DNA from 3 places in the Sinorhizobium sp. 22678 genome. Region 3 is predicted to be linked to each of the others. Evidence: predicted binding sites of a transcription regulator. Region 3 holds the regulator's gene; each other region holds the start of a gene.
The links. Region 3 encodes PhoB, which activates phosphate uptake and scavenging genes when phosphate is short. Its sites were predicted from a motif close to TGTCATNNANCTGTCAT; they were not measured.

Region 1 (5,316 bases), on a different contig from region 3:
CTGAGCACCTTCTGGTCGATCGCGGCGCCTGCGAGGGCCCGATCGGCGACGTCTGCGGGAATGCCCTTGGCGACCGCTTCTGCCTTGACGCCCTCCAGAAAGGAGCCGAGGTCGCCGCCGCACGCGGCGGCTGGGTTTCCCGACTGAGCCGGAGCTTGCGCCAGGGCCGGCGTGCCGGCGATGGCAAGGAATCCGAGGGAGAGAAGGGCTTTGCGCGCTGTGCCTGTCATTACAATTCCTTTCCGTGGCCGGCCGCACGGAATGCCGCCGGGCCCGAAGTCTGTCGAGAATGAAATCTATCGATGCTCTCTCAGAGCATTATGACCGAATGAAGAAAAATGCGGACCATGCCGCCCCGTCCTCCGGTCTATCTTGCCTGCGAGACGGTCGCGACCCACTTCTGCCAGTTCCTGGCGGAACCGGCGAAGGCGTTGATGTCCGTGCTGCCCTGAATGCCGGGGATCACGCCGGTGCTGGTATATTGCCAAAAGGCCCAGCGGCGTTCGACGTAGATGTCCTTTGGGTGCTTGGCTACCGAGCGCACCCAGAAATGATAGTCGTTGAAGGCGCCGACCAGATTGTCGCGGTGAAAGTCGACGGACGTGTAGATGATCGGGCGTTTGCCGTAATGGGCCTCGAGCCGGTCCATGAACCGCTTCATTTCGGACCGTACGGTGTCCGGCGCCGGCCGGTAGCGGCAGGTCTTCGATTCGCCGTTCCATTCGACATCCAGGACGGGTGGCAGGTGGACTGCGCTCTTCGGCACGTTGGCAATGAACCAGTCGGCCTGGGCGTCGGCGGTGGAGCAGAAATAATAGAAATGATAGGGCGCGTAGGCGAGGCCGACGGCGCGCGCCTGCTGCCAATATTCGTGGAAGCGCGAGTCCACCCGGTCCTTGCCTTCGGTTGCCTTGATGAACGCGAAGGACACGCCGGAATTCTTGACCTTTCGCCAATCGATGTCGCCGTTCCACTTGGAGACGTCGATTCCGTGAACGCTGTGATGGTGCGGCGTGCGGCCGCCGAAATCCTGCGGATCCGTATCGTGGAAGCGCGGCTGAATGGAGGCCGTCTTGACGAGGTCGTAATCGGTGGAGGTACAGGAAGAGAGAATGGAGGCGATGGGCAGCAATGCCAGGAGAAGCCGGCGCATGGGGGTTCCGTTTCGAGACGAACGACGATCCTGCCTCACGCGATGGTTTCCATGATTGGTGATGTCCCCCAGGGAGGCGTGACCTCCTTTTCACCATATCATCGTAAAAATTGCGTTAGCTCAAGTGGGAATTGCAGCCGAATGCTTTCCGCCATCGTCCGCTACGGTGCCGCGCGGCGATAGACGGCGAGCCAGGCATAATCTCGTCCGAGCGATCTGACCTCGAGCGCCGCTCCGTCTCTCTCGGCCCTTTTGCGCATCGCGTCGAAAAGCGATTCGCGCGGCGTGACGTGGAAACGTCCGAGCCAGGCCTGGAGGAGGCGGCGGAAGCCGGCCGGCCAACCTTCCTGCTGGCCGAAATCGACGATATGCAGCGAGCCGCCCGGCTTGAGCGCGGCAATCGCGGCATCGACCGCCTTTTCCCATTCGGGAACCATGGAAAGGGCGTAGGAGATGACGATCCGGTCGAAACCTTCCAGATCGAAGGAGGCGGCGGTGAAGTTCGTCGCGTCGGCGACCCGCAACACTGCGTCCGGCCGATTTTGGCGCCGGAGCTTGGCTTTGGCGGTCGCCAGCATTTCGGCCGAGATATCGAGGCCGAAGAGGCGCGCACCGGGGTAGAGTTCCCCGAGCACGGCGAGATTGCGGCCCGTGCCGCAACCGACTTCCAGCACGGATGCACCCGGCGGCGGGTTCAATTCACGGATCAGCGTGTCACGGCCGAAGAGATAGTATTTGCGCGTGAAATCATAGATGTACCGCTGATAGCGATACATGCGGTCCATGAGGTGAGCCTGGCTTTCATTCGCAGTCTGCACGGCGCTCATGCTTTCTTCCGGTAGATGTGGAAGCCGCCATAGATCGCCGACCGGTCCTCGGCGCCGAGCCTCATCGAGCTCTCGGCATCGTAGTGCCACTGATCGAGGAGCGTGGTGGAGAGGCGCCCCGGCAGGATGCTCGCTTCCGCCGCCGTGCGGAAGATCACCACCGCGCCGACGTCGGCGGTGCGGGTGATCTCCGTCCAGAGATCGTTCAGCTGCTGGTCGGTCATCCAGTCCTGTGCGTCGAGGAGCACGTAGCGGTCGACGGAGGCGGCGGGCTTGCCGGCGAGAAGCTCGGTGAAGCTCGCATGGTGGATCTCGACCCGCTCCGCATTGTGGCGAATCGCTTCGTATCGCGATGCCTGAAGATAAGGCGGCAACTCGCCCTCGTCCGGCCGCGGGTAGCGCCGCGCAAAGGCCTGCCAGGCGAAGTAGTTATCGCGCAAGGGGAAATGACAGGTCAGCTTTTCCAGGCGATTGCGCAGCACCGCGGCGACGGATTTCTCCCTGCTCAGGCTCGCGAGTTCGTCGAACTGCTGCGGCGGGATGCCAAGGCCGAAAAGGGAGCTCTTGCGGCTGGTGATCCACCGGATGACCGGACGCTCGAAGAGCGGAGCGAGCTTGTCGTCGAAGAACTGCCGCTGCTCGCGCATGGAGCGCGCCTTTGCGAAGTCTTCAGGATTGACGCCATGCAGCCGTGCGAGAACATGGCTCGCGGTAATGAAGCGGCCGAGCAGGCCGGTACGGTAAATGTTGCGCCCGAAGACGCCGATGCGCCGGCGGCCGGTGAGATCCCGGCCGTTCCAATAGGCGCGGGTTGCCGGATCGAGCTTCGGAGCGAGGAACACGTCGTAAGCCCGACCATTCGTGCGCGTACCTTCGACGGCGAGGAACCGCACCACGTCCTTGTGGCTCGGCAGGTGGCGAAAGGCCGAAAGCTTCAGCCGGTTGAGCGCGATGTGATGGGGATTGAGATCGACCACGTCTATCCGGGCAGGCGCGGCCGAGAGGTAGGTCAGCATGTTGCAGCCGCCGGAACCGATCGTCACGATCCGATGTCCGGGGCGGATCTGCATCGCTTCCATGTCGACAATCGGATCCTCCCAGATCTGCGGGTAGACGAGTCCGGAAAAGAGCAGACCGAACAGGCGTTCGGAGAGACCGGCGGGGGAGAGAGGTTTATGCTGCAGGAGTGCGCTTTTCAGTTTCGGATTCTTCTTGCCGAAGCCGGCATCCGGGGCGAAGTCGGTCATCTTGCCTATCGTCCAGTTGAAACTGAGCCGCTTCTAAGGTGACTCGGCTACACTTTGATGACGAGGTTTCGCACAAGGGCTCGCAGGGATTCGGGTATTGCCCCTCATCCGACTGGTCAGACGGGCGAAAGCGCAGTAGCACTTATGCGAAGAGCGGGAGGGCGAGAATGAAGGGTCTTCTGAAGACGCTTGGCGGACTGGGGGCGGCCTCGCTCGTGGGCCTCGTCGGTTGGCTGGCGCTGTTTCCGCCTGAACTCCTCAAGGTGGGAGACGGCTATGCCGCCAAGATCGTCTGCTCCAACGTGTTCCTCGCCGGACGCGATCCGCAGGAAGTGCTGGCGCAGGACGTGCAGGCGCCCGGGCACCCGCTGCTGAAGCTCGTGCGCGTTTCGGTCGATCGGGAAGAGCAGAGCGTGACGGCGCGTATCCTGGGCTTTGCCGCACCCGGCCGCGCCGTCTACCGTCCGGGCAGCGGTTGCGCCAATGTGAGCGGAGGCAGCGCCGAGGCCATCGCGGGGATGCGCGGGACCGAGTCGGCGACGGCGCCTCTCGCCCACGATCCTGGCGTCGACTGGCCGGACGGGGACAAGCCGGACATCGACGCGGCCATTCAAATGCTTGTCGAAGATCCGGCACTGGCAGGTCCGGGCATGCGCGCAATCGTGGTCGTCAGGGATGGCAGGCTGGTCGCGGAAACCTATGCGGCGGGCTTCGACCGGAACACGCCCCTGCTCGGCTGGTCCATGACGAAGTCCGTGACGGCGGCGATCATCGGCCGGCGCATTGCCGAAGAGCGGATGGATCTGGCCCAGACCGATCTGGTGACCGAATGGAACGGCGACGAGCGAGCTCGCATCAAGCTGACCGATCTTCTCGCGATGCAGAGCGGGCTCGATTTCAACGAGGATTACGGCGACGTCACGGACGTGACGCGCATGCTCTATCTGGAAAGCGACATGGCCGGCTTCGTCGCCTCGAAGCCTCTGGAGGCGGCTCCGGGCACGAAATTCGCCTATTCGAGCGGCACGAGCAATCTTCTGTCCCGGCTCTGGATGGAGACATTCGACGATCCGGCCGAAGCGCTTTCCTATCCGCGCGAGGCGCTCTTCGCTCCCCTCGGGATGACGAGCGCCGTGATGGAGACGGATGCAAGCGGAACCTTCGTCGGCTCTTCCTACATGTATGCGTCGGCGCCGGACTGGGCGCGCTTCGCGGAGTTTCTGCTTCAGGACGGAAGCTGGAAGGGGAGGCGGCTCCTGCCGGAAGGTTACGTATCCTTCATGCGCACGCCGACTGCGGCTTCCGGCGGCGACTACGGGGCTGGACAGGTCTGGCTCAAGGAAAACGGTATCCGCGCCGGAACGGCGAATTTCCCGCCCGACACGTTCTGGATGCTTGGACATGACGGGCAGGCGATCATGATCGTCCCCTCGCTTCGCCTCGCGGTCGTCCGCCTGGGGCTGACACCGTCGCGCCTCGGCTACGACGTGCAGAAGCTGAATGCGAGGATAATCGATGCGCTCGATTGAGCGATGTCCGGCAGACAGGCCAGCCGCTCGGCTTACCTCATATTCAGCTCGTCGAGCATGCCCTTGCGCTTGGCATGGTAATAATAGCCGCTGGCATAGAGCCTTACCGCGCCGTCGTGCTGGTTGTCGGCAACCATCCACGCTCCGCGCAGATACTTGGTCGCGTATTTGAGGTTGGTTTCCGCGTCGAAGAGCCCTTCGGCCGGGCCCTCATAGCCGAGACCCTTGGCCGTGTTATAGCGGATCTGCATCAACCCGAAATTGCCTTTGCTGTAGGCGCGGGGGTTGTAGTTGCTCTCGCGCCTGACCACCCGGTGCACCAGCTCGAGCGGCAGACCGTTCAGTTCGGCATAATATTTGATCAGCCTGTCAAGCTCCGGCCGCGAGCTGGTCGGTGCTTTTCCGGACTTCAGCGAATCGGGGATGACGCTTGCGACCGCGCCGACTGCGGTGCCGAACACGCCCGTCTTCGGGCGCTCCGTCGGAACGATCATGCGCTTGGCGACAAGCGTTTCCAGACCGACCGGCTCGCCGGTGTCGAAATCCGATTCCCACGAGGC
Region 2 (5,316 bases), on a different contig from region 3:
TCAGGAGGGATCGGTGGCACATCCGTTTCTCGTCAAGGACATCGCCTTCCAGGCGGGACTCAGTACGGCGACCGTCGATCGCGTCCTCAACGGCCGGAGGGGCGTGCGCCAACAAACGGTAATGCGCGTCAATGCAGCCATTCGTGAACTCGAGAGGCAGCAGGCCGGCCTTGAGGTACAGGGACGCAAAATTGCCGTCGACGTCGTGATGGAGGCACCGGAACGCTTTACCGAAGCGGTGCGCAAGGCATTCGAAAGCGAAGCCGGGACCTTCATGCCCACCCTTTTCCGGTCCCGCTTCCATTTCGCCGAGACCATGCGGCCGCAGGACATCAGCCAGTTGCTCGACCGTATTCGGCTTCGCGGAACCGACGGAGTAGTCCTCAAGGCGCCCGACGTGCCGGAGATTGCCGGCGCCGTAGCGCGGCTCGAAGAAGCGGGAGTTGCGGTCGTCACGCTCGTTACCGATCTGCCGCATTCATCGCGGACGGCCTATGCGGGGGCTGACAACCGCGCCGCCGGGGAAACCGCAGCCTACCTGATCGGCGAGCGCTTCGCGGACCGTCCTGCGACGGTGCTGGTCACCATATCGAGCAGCCGCTTTCGCGGCGAAGAGGAACGCGAGATCGGCTTTCGCCGCGTGCTGCGGGAAAAATATCCGCATATCGGCGTGATCGAGATCAGCGAGGGCCACGGCAGGAACGAGGAGACAGGCGCACTTGCCCTCAAGGCAATCGGCAGCCATCCGGAGATCAATGCTGTTTATTCGATCGGCGGAGGCAATCCCGCCGTGCTCGACGCCTTCAGACAGTTGCAGCGCGGCTGCCTTCTTTTCGTCGCTCACGACCTCGACGAGGACAATCTGGACCTCCTGCGTCAGGGCCTTGTCCAGTTCGTTCTTCACCACGACCTGAAAACGGACGTCCGCATGGCTTTCCACGCAGTCATGGAGCGCCGGGGCGCGCTGCGCGCCTCCGAAAAGCGGCATCTTTCCGCCGTCGAAGTAATCACCCCTTACAACCTGCCGCGTGTCTGACCCCGCAGGCTATTCCTCCGGCTGATAGCGTACGAAGGCAAAGGCGGTGCCCGAGGGCGACCAGTTCGGGACGTTCACCGTCCCCTGCCCGCCGAAGAGTTCGAGCAGTACGCGCGCATTGCCGCCGTCCGCATCCATCAGGCGGAGACGCACGTCGAGATCGCGCGGGTGATCGAAGACATCGCCGTCATAGGAGAGCACGAGCAGGTGCCTGCCGTCCGGCGACGGATGCGGAAACCAGTCGCCGTAAGGGCTGTCGGTGATACGCTGTAGATCCGCGCCGTCCGGCCTCACCCGCCAGATCTGCATGCGGCCGGTACGGCTTGAATTGAAATAGATCCACTCCCCGTCCGCAGACCAGTCCGGCCCGTCATTGCGGCCCTGCCCCTGCGTCAGGCGGCGTTCCTCCCCGCCTTCGACCGGGATCGTGTAGATGTCGAAGACCTGATCGCGGATTCCGCAATAGGCCAGCATGCGTCCGTCGGGCGACCAACCGTGCCAGTAGGACGGCAGGTTGCGTGTTACGAGCCGCGGCGTGCCGCCTTCTGCCGGCAGCAGATAGATTGCCGAACTGCCGAATTCCGTCTTGTCGCTGATCACGAGCGTGCTGCCGTCGGGCGAAATCCCGTGATCGTTGTTGCAGCGCCGGGCAAAGCCGGTATCGATCTCCGTGGGCTCGGAACCGTCGAAGCCAAGCCGATAAAGCCTGCCGTCGCCGTTGATGATGAGGAATTTTCCGTCGGGTGACCAGTTCGGTGCCTCGACCAGCCGCTCCGTCTGCCAGACGACGCGCGTCTCGCCGGTCGCGATGTCGAAGATCTCCACCGAACTGCGCATGCTACCCCCTGTCGCGGAAGCGGTTGGTGATCGGATAACGCCGGTCGCGGCCGAAATTCTTCCTGGTGATCTTCACGCCCGGCGCCGACTGGCGGCGCTTGTATTCAGCGATGTAGAGCAGGTGCTCGATCCGGTGAACGGTTGCCTCTTCATGCCCGCGCGCGACGATCTCCTCCGTGCTCATTTCCTTCTCGACCAGGCATTCGAGAATGTCGTCGAGCACCGGATAAGGCGGCAGCGAATCCTGATCCGTCTGGTCGGGGCGGAGTTCGGCCGACGGCGCCTTGTCGATGATGTTCTGCGGAATGACTTCGCCAGACGGGCCCAGCGCTCCCGGCGGAACGGTGCCGTTTCGCCAGCGTGCCAGCGCGTAAACCTGCATCTTGTAGAGATCCTTGATCGGATTGAAGCCGCCGTTCATGTCGCCGTAAAGCGTGGCGTAACCGACCGACATTTCGGATTTGTTGCCCGTCGTCACCACCATGGAGCCGAATTTGTTGGATATCGCCATCAGGATCGTCCCGCGCGTACGGCTCTGAAGGTTTTCCTCGGTAATGCCCGCCTCGGTTCCCTCGAACATGTCGGAGAGCGCGCTGAGGAAGCCCTCGACCGGCTCTTCGATCGCAACGATGTCGTAGCGGCAGCCGAGCGCCTTGGCGCATGCCTCGGCATCCTGCAACGACTCGCGCGAGGTGTAGCGGTAGGGCAGCATGACCGTGCGAACCCGCTCCTCGCCCAACGCATCCACCGCGAGCGCCGTGCAGATCGCCGAATCGATGCCGCCGGACAGGCCGAGAACGACGTTCCTGAAGCCGTTCTTGTTGACGTAATCGCGAAAGCCCAGCATGCAGGCGCGGTAATCCGCCTCTTCGCCTTCCGGTATGCGCGACTTGAGCCCGTTGGTCGAGGTCCAGCCGCCCGCGCCCCTTTTCCATTCGGAGACGGCCACCGCCTCTTCGAATTGGCTCATCTGGAATGCCAGCGACTTGTCCGCGTTGAAGGCGAAACTCGCGCCGTCGAAAACCAGCTCGTCCTGGCCGCCGAGCTGGTTGGCATAGATCATCGGCAGACCGGTCTCGATCACCTGCCGCAGCACCACCTGATGGCGCACGTCGACCTTGCCTCGGTAGTAGGGCGAACCGTTCGGTGACAGGAGGATTTCGGCGCCACTCTCCGCGAGGGTCTCGCAGACGCCGAGATCGCCCCATATGTCCTCGCACACCGGTATGCCGATCCGCACGCCGCGAAAGTTCACCGGGCCCGGCATCTCACCCGCGTCGAAGACGCGCTTTTCGTCGAATTCGCCGTAGTTCGGCAAGTCGACCTTGTCGCGGATGGCGATGATCGTCCCAGCGTCGAGAACTGCAACGGAATTGTGCCGGAGGCCGGCGGCCCGGCGCGGAAAGCCGATAACCACGCCCGGCCCGCCATCTGCCGTCTCCGCCGCAAGCTTCTCCACCGCCTGCTCGCAGGCCTTCAGAAAAGCGGGCTTCAAGACGAGGTCTTCCGGCGGATAGCCGGAGATGAAGAGCTCGGTCAGAAGCAGGAGATCGGCGCCTTCGCGCGCCGCCGCCGTTCGCGCCTCGCGTGCTTTCGCGACGTTGCCGGCAATGTCTCCGACCGTGGGATTGAGCTGTGCCACGGCGATCCGTAGCGTTGAGGGAGCGGCTTTCTGTGCAGTCATGAGCGGGCCCGTCGTCTCTCGTCAGCGAATGCATGTGTCGTTCGCGCTGTTCTTACCGCATCCGGGAGAAAAAAACCCGCCCTCAATCGAGATCCGGCTGAAAAAATCCGAAAAGCTTCGTGTTTTCGGACCGTTAAGCGCAGCGCAGAAATTCTTTAGCCGCCACAGGAACCTGGCAGCGGCGGCGCCGTTTCCGCCATTCATCCCCTGTTCAAGATGACAGTCGTATGACGGTAGAGTGAAATATTTGTGAAACTGGAGACGCCCGTTGGCCCGTATCGATTCCGCCGTGAGCAGCTCTCAAGTCTACGCCGACGGGCAAGGCTCTTCCGCAAGATATACGAGAACCCTGTCGGGCGCCCGCAGTGCGCTCTTCACGCTTCTCATTGCGACGGCGCTCGTCTTCACCGTCGAATTGATCGTGCGCTGGTCCTTGCCCGAAACCGTCGCCTATTTCACCGATCCCATGCGCCCGGCCTGGACCACGGTCGCCGTGTTCTTCCTCGCCATGCTCGGCGTCGATGCCCTGTTCGGCCGCGAGCACAAGGCCGCGCTGCTCGTCGCGCCGCTCGCCGTTGTGCCGGCATTCATCAGTCAGCAGAAGCAGGTCTTCCTGTCCGATCCGCTCTATCCGACCGATTTCCTTTTCGGCCGGCAGATCATGGAGCTGATGCCGGTACTCGTGAAGGACAGGCCGTGGACCGCAGTCGGCGTCGTCGCCGGTTTGATCGCGGCCATCGTCGTTGGCGCGCTCCTGCTGCGGTTCGCCTGGCGGAATTTTCCCAAGCTGACACGTCGGGAGCGGCTGATGCGGATCGCATTCGCCCTGCCGCTGCTGGTCGCATTCTGGAACATCATGGACTACAACCAGTTCTCGTGGATCCGTGACCGGCTTCGTGTCATCCCCATCATGTGGGACCAGACCGAGAACTACCGCCACAACGGCTTCGCGCTTGCTTTTGCCATCAACCTCCCGATGGCCAACGTAAACGCGCCGGCCGGCTATATGGCGGACGCGATCGACCGGATTCCGGTAAAGTCGCTTCCCGCCGGCACGACCCATCGCGGCAAACCGGATGTGATCGTGCTGATGAGCGAGTCCTTTTGGGATCCTACGCGGCTTCCCAAGGTGAAGCTCACGCCCGACCCGATGCCGACGATCCGTGAACTGCAGGGCGGCAACGTATTTTCTCCGGAATTCGGCGGCATGACCGCCAATGTCGAATTCGAAGCGCTGACCGGTTTTTCCAACGCGTTCCTGCCCTATGGCAGCATCCCCTACCAGCAATATATCCGCAATCCGATTCCCTCGCTCGCCACCTTCTTCCGCGGCGAAGGCTATGTTTCGCGCGCCATTCACCCTTTCCAGGGATGGTTCTGGAACCGCACAGCTGTCTACAAGGCCTTCGGTTTCGACATGTTCCGGTCGGAAGAGAACATGCCGGCCATGCAGAAGCGCGGCATCTTCGCGTCGGACGAGTCTTTGACGAAGGAAATCATCCGCCAGGCGGACGAGGTGGAGGATCCTTTTTTCTTTTTCGCGGTGACCCTGCAGGGCCATGGTCCCTATGAGGCCAACCGCTATGCGAAGAACACGATCAAAGTCGAGGGCGATCTTCCCGAGGCCGACCGCCAGGTGCTCGCCACCTATGCGCAAGGCGTGAAGGAAGCCGACGATAGCCTCAAGATGCTGATGGACTGGGCGAAAGAGCGCGACCGGGAGACGATCATCGTTCTCTTCGGCGACCACCTCCCACCG
Region 3 (5,316 bases):
GCCCGGCGCCTTCGGCCCGAAGCCCTCGATGTATTTCTGCTGTCCGCCGGCGGCGATCGTTGCGAGCGTGCGGCCGTGGAAAGCACCTTCGAAGGTGATGACGTGGAACTTCTCGACGTGTCCCTTGGCGAAATGATAGCGCCGCGCCGTCTTGATCGCACATTCGAGCGCTTCCGCACCGGAATTGGTGAAGAACACCCGATCGGCGAAGGTCACCTGGGTCAGCCTCCGGGCAAGGCTTTCCTGCCCCGAAATCTCGTAGAGATTGGACAGATGCCAGACCTTGTCGGCCTGCGCCTTCAGCGCCTCGACGAGATGAGGATGGGCATGGCCGAGCGAGTTCACCGCGACACCGGCAGCGAAATCGAGATAGCGCGTGCCGTCTTCGGCGATCAGCCAAACGCCTTCACCTCGCTCGAAACGCAACGGCGCGCGCAGATAGGTGTCGTAAAGCGGCGTGGTTGCGGCCATGTCGAGCTCTCCTTCATTCCGGCGGCACGGACCATTCGGCCCGATAAAAATCAAAAATGCCGCCTTGCGGCGGCGACAGGCACTATTCCCATTTCGCACCGCGATGTCAACAAAACCAAGGTTTGCAGGCGCTTGGCGGATGCCGATTCCGAAGCGCGAAAAAATCGCACTCTGGGACTTGCAAAAATGCAACGCTCCGACAGCAAGTTGGGGAAAACCGCGAAATCGATTCGGCGCGATTCCGGCGACTCTTGCCACGGAGTCACCCTGCCGGTAGGTTAACATTCAATTACTAGACGCATGCGGCGGACCTAGTCACCAAAAGTATTATCGCGTTGAATCTTCGGGTTTTCCCGGAGAGCGGTGACGGATTCCGCCATCCCAACGCCGAGAACGGGGAGTGCAGAGATGAACTGGACTGACGAGCGGGTCGAGAAACTGAAGAAGCTGTGGTCGGAGGGCTTGAGCGCCAGCCAGATCGCGGCGCAGTTGGGCGGCGTCAGCCGCAACGCGGTCATCGGAAAGGTTCATCGGCTGAGCCTGCCCGGGCGCGCCAAGGCCGGCGGAAGCACGACCGCTGCAGCCCGGCCCAAACGGGCGACGTCTGCCCCGCGCGCACCGAACTATGCTGCGCGTTCCGTAACCCGCACCGTGACCCGCACGGCCGGTGCGACCGCGCTCAAGGAAGAGCTCGCAGTCGGCCTGGAAATGGACCAGGAGCTGCAGATCGACAGGAACATCGTCCTGCCGATGTCGCGGCGGCTGGAGCTCACGGAGCTTACCGAACGCACCTGCAAGTGGCCGATCGGCGACCCGCTCAAGGAAGAGTTCCACTTCTGCGGCAACGACTCCCCGGAAGCCTCTCCCTATTGCACCTTCCATGCCCGGCTGGCCTACCAGCCCTCCGCCGAGCGCCGGCGCATGCGCTGAGGCGCCTTGCTCATCCCGCTCTGGATGCACGACGAAAATCGGGGCCGGAAAGGCCCCTTTTTCTTTGCCATGCCGCAAGCCGGCACGGGCGCCAGCGACCTTCAGCCTCAGCTCTCCAGCGAATAGCCAGCGCCGCGCACCGTCCGGATGACGTCCGGCATGTTGGAAAAGTTCAGTGCCTTGCGCAGCCGCCCGACATGAACGTCCACGGTCCGTTCGTCGACATAGATGTCGTGTCCCCAGACACCGTCCAGGAGCTGTGAACGGGAGAAGACGCGCCCCGGTGAGGACATCAGAAATTCCAGCAGCCGGAACTCCGTCGGGCCGAGGCGCACTTCGCGACTGCGGCGGTGGACGCGGTGCGTCTCCCGGTCGAGCTCGATATCGCCGCAGCGCAGGAGCGTCGACAGAACCTCGGGCTTGGCGCGCCTGAGCATCGCCTTGACCCTCGCCATCAGTTCCGGCGTCGAGAAGGGCTTGACGACGTAATCGTCGGCGCCGGTGGCAAGGCCCCGCACGCGCTCGCTTTCCTCGCCGCGCGCGGTCAGCATGATGATCGGCAGGCGCTCCGTTTCCGGCCGCTGGCGCAGCCTGCGGCAGAGCTCGATACCGGAAACCCCGGGCAGCATCCAATCGAGGATGAGAAGGTCGGGCAGGCGCTCCTGCAGGCGGATCTCCGCCTCGTCGCCGCGAAGGATCGTATCGACCTCGAAGCCTTCCGCCTCGAGATTGTAGCGCAGGAGAACGCTCAGGGCTTCCTCGTCTTCGACTACGGCAATCTTCGGCAACATTCAGTAGGACTCCTTCCTACGCACGACAGCCGTCATGCCGCCGCACACGGTGGTAGGCCGCACCGAGGCGGCCGGAACAATTCTGCATAGGCACCGGATGCCGGGCGATCTCAGTCCGTCACGGAACCCAATGTCGACGTCATGTCGTCCTTCGGCCGTTCGCCCTGCGGCTGGGCGCCTGTCGCCATATAGTAGATCGTTTCGGCGATATTGGTCGCGTGATCGCCGATACGCTCGATGTTCTTGGCGCAGAAGAGAAGATGCGTGCACGGCGTGATGTTGCGCGGATCTTCCATCATATAGGTCAGCAGTTCCCGGAACAGGGACGTGTAGATCGCATCGATCTCTTCATCGCGTTCGCGAATGCTGTTCGCCTTTTCCGGCGAACGGGACGCGTAGACGTCCAGGACTTCCTTCAACTGAACGAGCGCGAGCTCGGCCAGGTGTTCGAGGCCGCGCGCAAGCTTGCGCGGTATGCCTGAACCGGCCACGGCAATCACCCGCTTTGCGGTGTTCTTGCCGAGGTCGCCCACGCGCTCCAGGTCCGCGGCGATGCGGATCGAACCCATGATCTCCCGCAAATCCGAGGCCATGGGCTGGCGTTTGGCAATGGTGACGATCGCCTTTTCGCCGATCTGCCGTTCCGCGTCGTCCAGAATGGTGTCGTCGGAGATCACCTTCTGGGCCAGGGCGAGATCGGAATTGACGAGCGCACGGACGGAGTCCGCCACCATCTGCTCGGCGAGACCGCCCATCTCGGAGATGCGGCGCGTGAGATACTTCAACTCTTCGTCGAAGGCGGACATGATGTGTGCGTGAGACATATTCGTTTCCTCGGGGGACGCGCTGTTCTGAATGGGCCTCGTTCGGTCTTGACCGGGAGGGACGGAAAAACTCCGCCCCTCTCCGGCCATCAGCCGAAGCGGCCCATGATGTAGTCCTGGGTGCGCTGATCGTCCGGGTTGGTGAACATTTTATCGGTATCGTTCTCCTCGACGAGATTGCCGAGATGGAACATGGCCGTGCGCTGCGACACGCGCGCCGCCTGCTGCATCGAGTGGGTGACGATCACGATCGTGAAATTCGCCCGCAATTCGTGGATGAGTTCCTCGACTTTCGCGGTCGCGATCGGATCAAGCGCCGAGCAGGGCTCGTCCATCAGAATGACTTCCGGGCTGACGGCAACGGCGCGGGCGATGCAGAGGCGCTGCTGCTGGCCGCCGGAAAGCCCGGTGCCCGGCTCCTGCAGCCGATCCTTCACCTCGTTCCAGAGCCCGGCCTTCTGCAGGCTCGTTTCCACGACCTCGTCGAGCTCGGTCTTGGTGCGTGCCAGGCCATGGATGCGCGGGCCGTAGGAGACATTGTCGTAGATCGACTTCGGGAACGGATTGGGTTTCTGGAACACCATGCCCACGCGGGCACGCAATTCCACCACGTCGATCGACGGATCGTAGATATCGTCCTCGTCGAGCGTGATCTTGCCCGTGACGCGGCAGTTCTCGATCGTGTCGTTCATGCGGTTCAAAGTGCGCAGAAACGTCGATTTGCCGCAACCGGACGGACCGATCAGCGCCGTGACCGTGTTCTCGCGGATATTGAGGTTGACGTCGAAGAGCGCACGCTTTTCGCCGTAATAGACCGACACATCGTTGCCGATCATCTTGTAAGGCACCGTATTCATTTTCTGCTCAAGAGCCTTTTCGACTGCAGCTTCCGACATGATGTTCATAGTCCTTACCCCACTACCAGCGACGCTCAAAGCGACGCCGCAAGAGAATTGCGCCGAGATTCATGAAGATGAGAAAGATCAGGAGAATGATGATCGCTCCGGACGTACGCTCGACGAAGGCACGTTCTGCCTCGTTCGCCCACATGTAGATCTGTACCGGCAGCGCCGTGGATGGCTCCAGCGGCGACCCCGGAAAGTCGACCACGAAGGCGACCATGCCGATCAGAAGCAGCGGCGCCGTTTCGCCCAGCGCATGGGCGAGGCCGATGATCGTGCCGGTCAGGATGCCGGGCATGGCAAGCGGCAGCACGTGATGGAAGATGGTCTGCATCTTCGATGCGCCGAGGCCGAGTGCGGCGGAGCGGATCGACGGCGGCACTGCCTTCAGGGCCGCCCGGGTCGCGATGATGATCGTCGGTAGCGTCATCAGCGTCAGCACGAAGGCGCCGACGAGTGCTGCCGAGCGCGGCATGCCCGCGAAGTTGATGAAGACGGCAAGCCCGAGGAGGCCGTAGACGATGGAAGGTACGGCCGCCAGGTTGTTGATGTTCACCTCGATCAGGTCCGTCAGCCGGTTTTTCGGCGCGAACTCCTCGAGATAGATGGAGGCGGCGACGCCGATCGGCAGCGACAGCACGAGCACGATCAGCATCATGTAGAGCGAGCCGAGAAGGGCGACGCCGACACCCGCCGCTTCAGGCCGGCTGGATGCGCCGAAGGTGAAGATGCCGGTGTTGAAGCTCTTCTTGAGCACGCCGGCCTCGGCAAGCTGGTTCATCCACGCGACCTGCGCATCCTTCACCTTGCGTTTGGCTTCGTCGACCGACAGGTCGATCTGGCCCTTGAAGGCGGAGTCGATGTTCGCTTCGGCAAGCAGCGTGACGGGAACCGTCCTGCCGATCACCGACGGATCGGCGACGACGATGTCACGCAGTTGCGTCCGGGCGCTGGCGGAGACCATATCGGTCGCCTGCTTCACCAGCGGCCGCTTCGACGGATCGAGGCCGAGCTGCTTGACCAGAGCCTCCCGCACGAGCAGCGGATAGTTGGCGGTATAGAGCCGCTTCGGATCGGTCGCCCGTTCGTTCTTCGGATCGATCACCTTCTCGGAAAACTCGATCGGCAACGTGATCGTCGTCTGCTGGAAGGCGGTATAGCCCTTCGAAACGACGCTCCAGAGGAGAACCGCGAGGAAGAACAGACCGATGGCGATGGCGCTGATTCCGAAGGCACGGAAGCGGCGCTCCGCGGCATAGCGGCGCTTGATGCCGATATCGCGTCGGCTTGCGGCAGGTCGGGTGGAGACCCTTACCGTCGGGGAGGCAAATTCGGTCATTCGTACTGTTCCCGATATTTGCGCACGATGTAGAGCGCGTAGATGTTGAGGCCGAGCGT

Region 1: a site for PhoB is predicted at 3,274-3,290, ahead of ACTJKL_RS01375 (BtaA family protein). Genes of this name have one in related genera too.
Region 2: a site for PhoB is predicted at 3,774-3,790, ahead of ACTJKL_RS26285 (LTA synthase family protein). Genes of this name have one in related genera too.

What each region holds. Positions count from the first base shown of each region.
Region 1 covers NZ_JBQEMS010000001.1:245,145-250,460, reverse strand. The annotation lists gene ACTJKL_RS01390 (lytic murein transglycosylase) at 1-230, opposite strand, end outside; gene ACTJKL_RS01385 (glycoside hydrolase family 25 protein) at 368-1,153, opposite strand; gene ACTJKL_RS01380 (class I SAM-dependent methyltransferase) at 1,315-1,980, opposite strand; gene ACTJKL_RS01375 (BtaA family protein) at 1,977-3,227, opposite strand; gene ACTJKL_RS01370 (serine hydrolase domain-containing protein) at 3,395-4,756, shown strand; gene ACTJKL_RS01365 (transglycosylase SLT domain-containing protein) at 4,789-5,316, opposite strand, start outside.
Region 2 covers NZ_JBQEMS010000024.1:58,641-63,956, reverse strand. The annotation lists gene ACTJKL_RS26300 (LacI family DNA-binding transcriptional regulator) at 14-1,036, shown strand; gene ACTJKL_RS26295 (TolB family protein) at 1,046-1,873, opposite strand; gene ACTJKL_RS26290 (NAD+ synthase) at 1,875-3,557, opposite strand; gene ACTJKL_RS26285 (LTA synthase family protein) at 3,826-5,316, shown strand, end outside.
Region 3 covers NZ_JBQEMS010000021.1:70,031-75,346, reverse strand. The annotation lists gene ACTJKL_RS25040 (aspartate aminotransferase family protein) at 1-471, opposite strand, end outside; gene ACTJKL_RS25035 (GcrA family cell cycle regulator) at 880-1,401, shown strand; gene phoB (phosphate regulon transcriptional regulator PhoB) at 1,509-2,192, opposite strand; gene phoU (phosphate signaling complex protein PhoU) at 2,303-3,016, opposite strand; gene pstB (phosphate ABC transporter ATP-binding protein PstB) at 3,106-3,921, opposite strand; gene pstA (phosphate ABC transporter permease PstA) at 3,935-5,257, opposite strand; gene pstC (phosphate ABC transporter permease subunit PstC) at 5,254-5,316, opposite strand, start outside.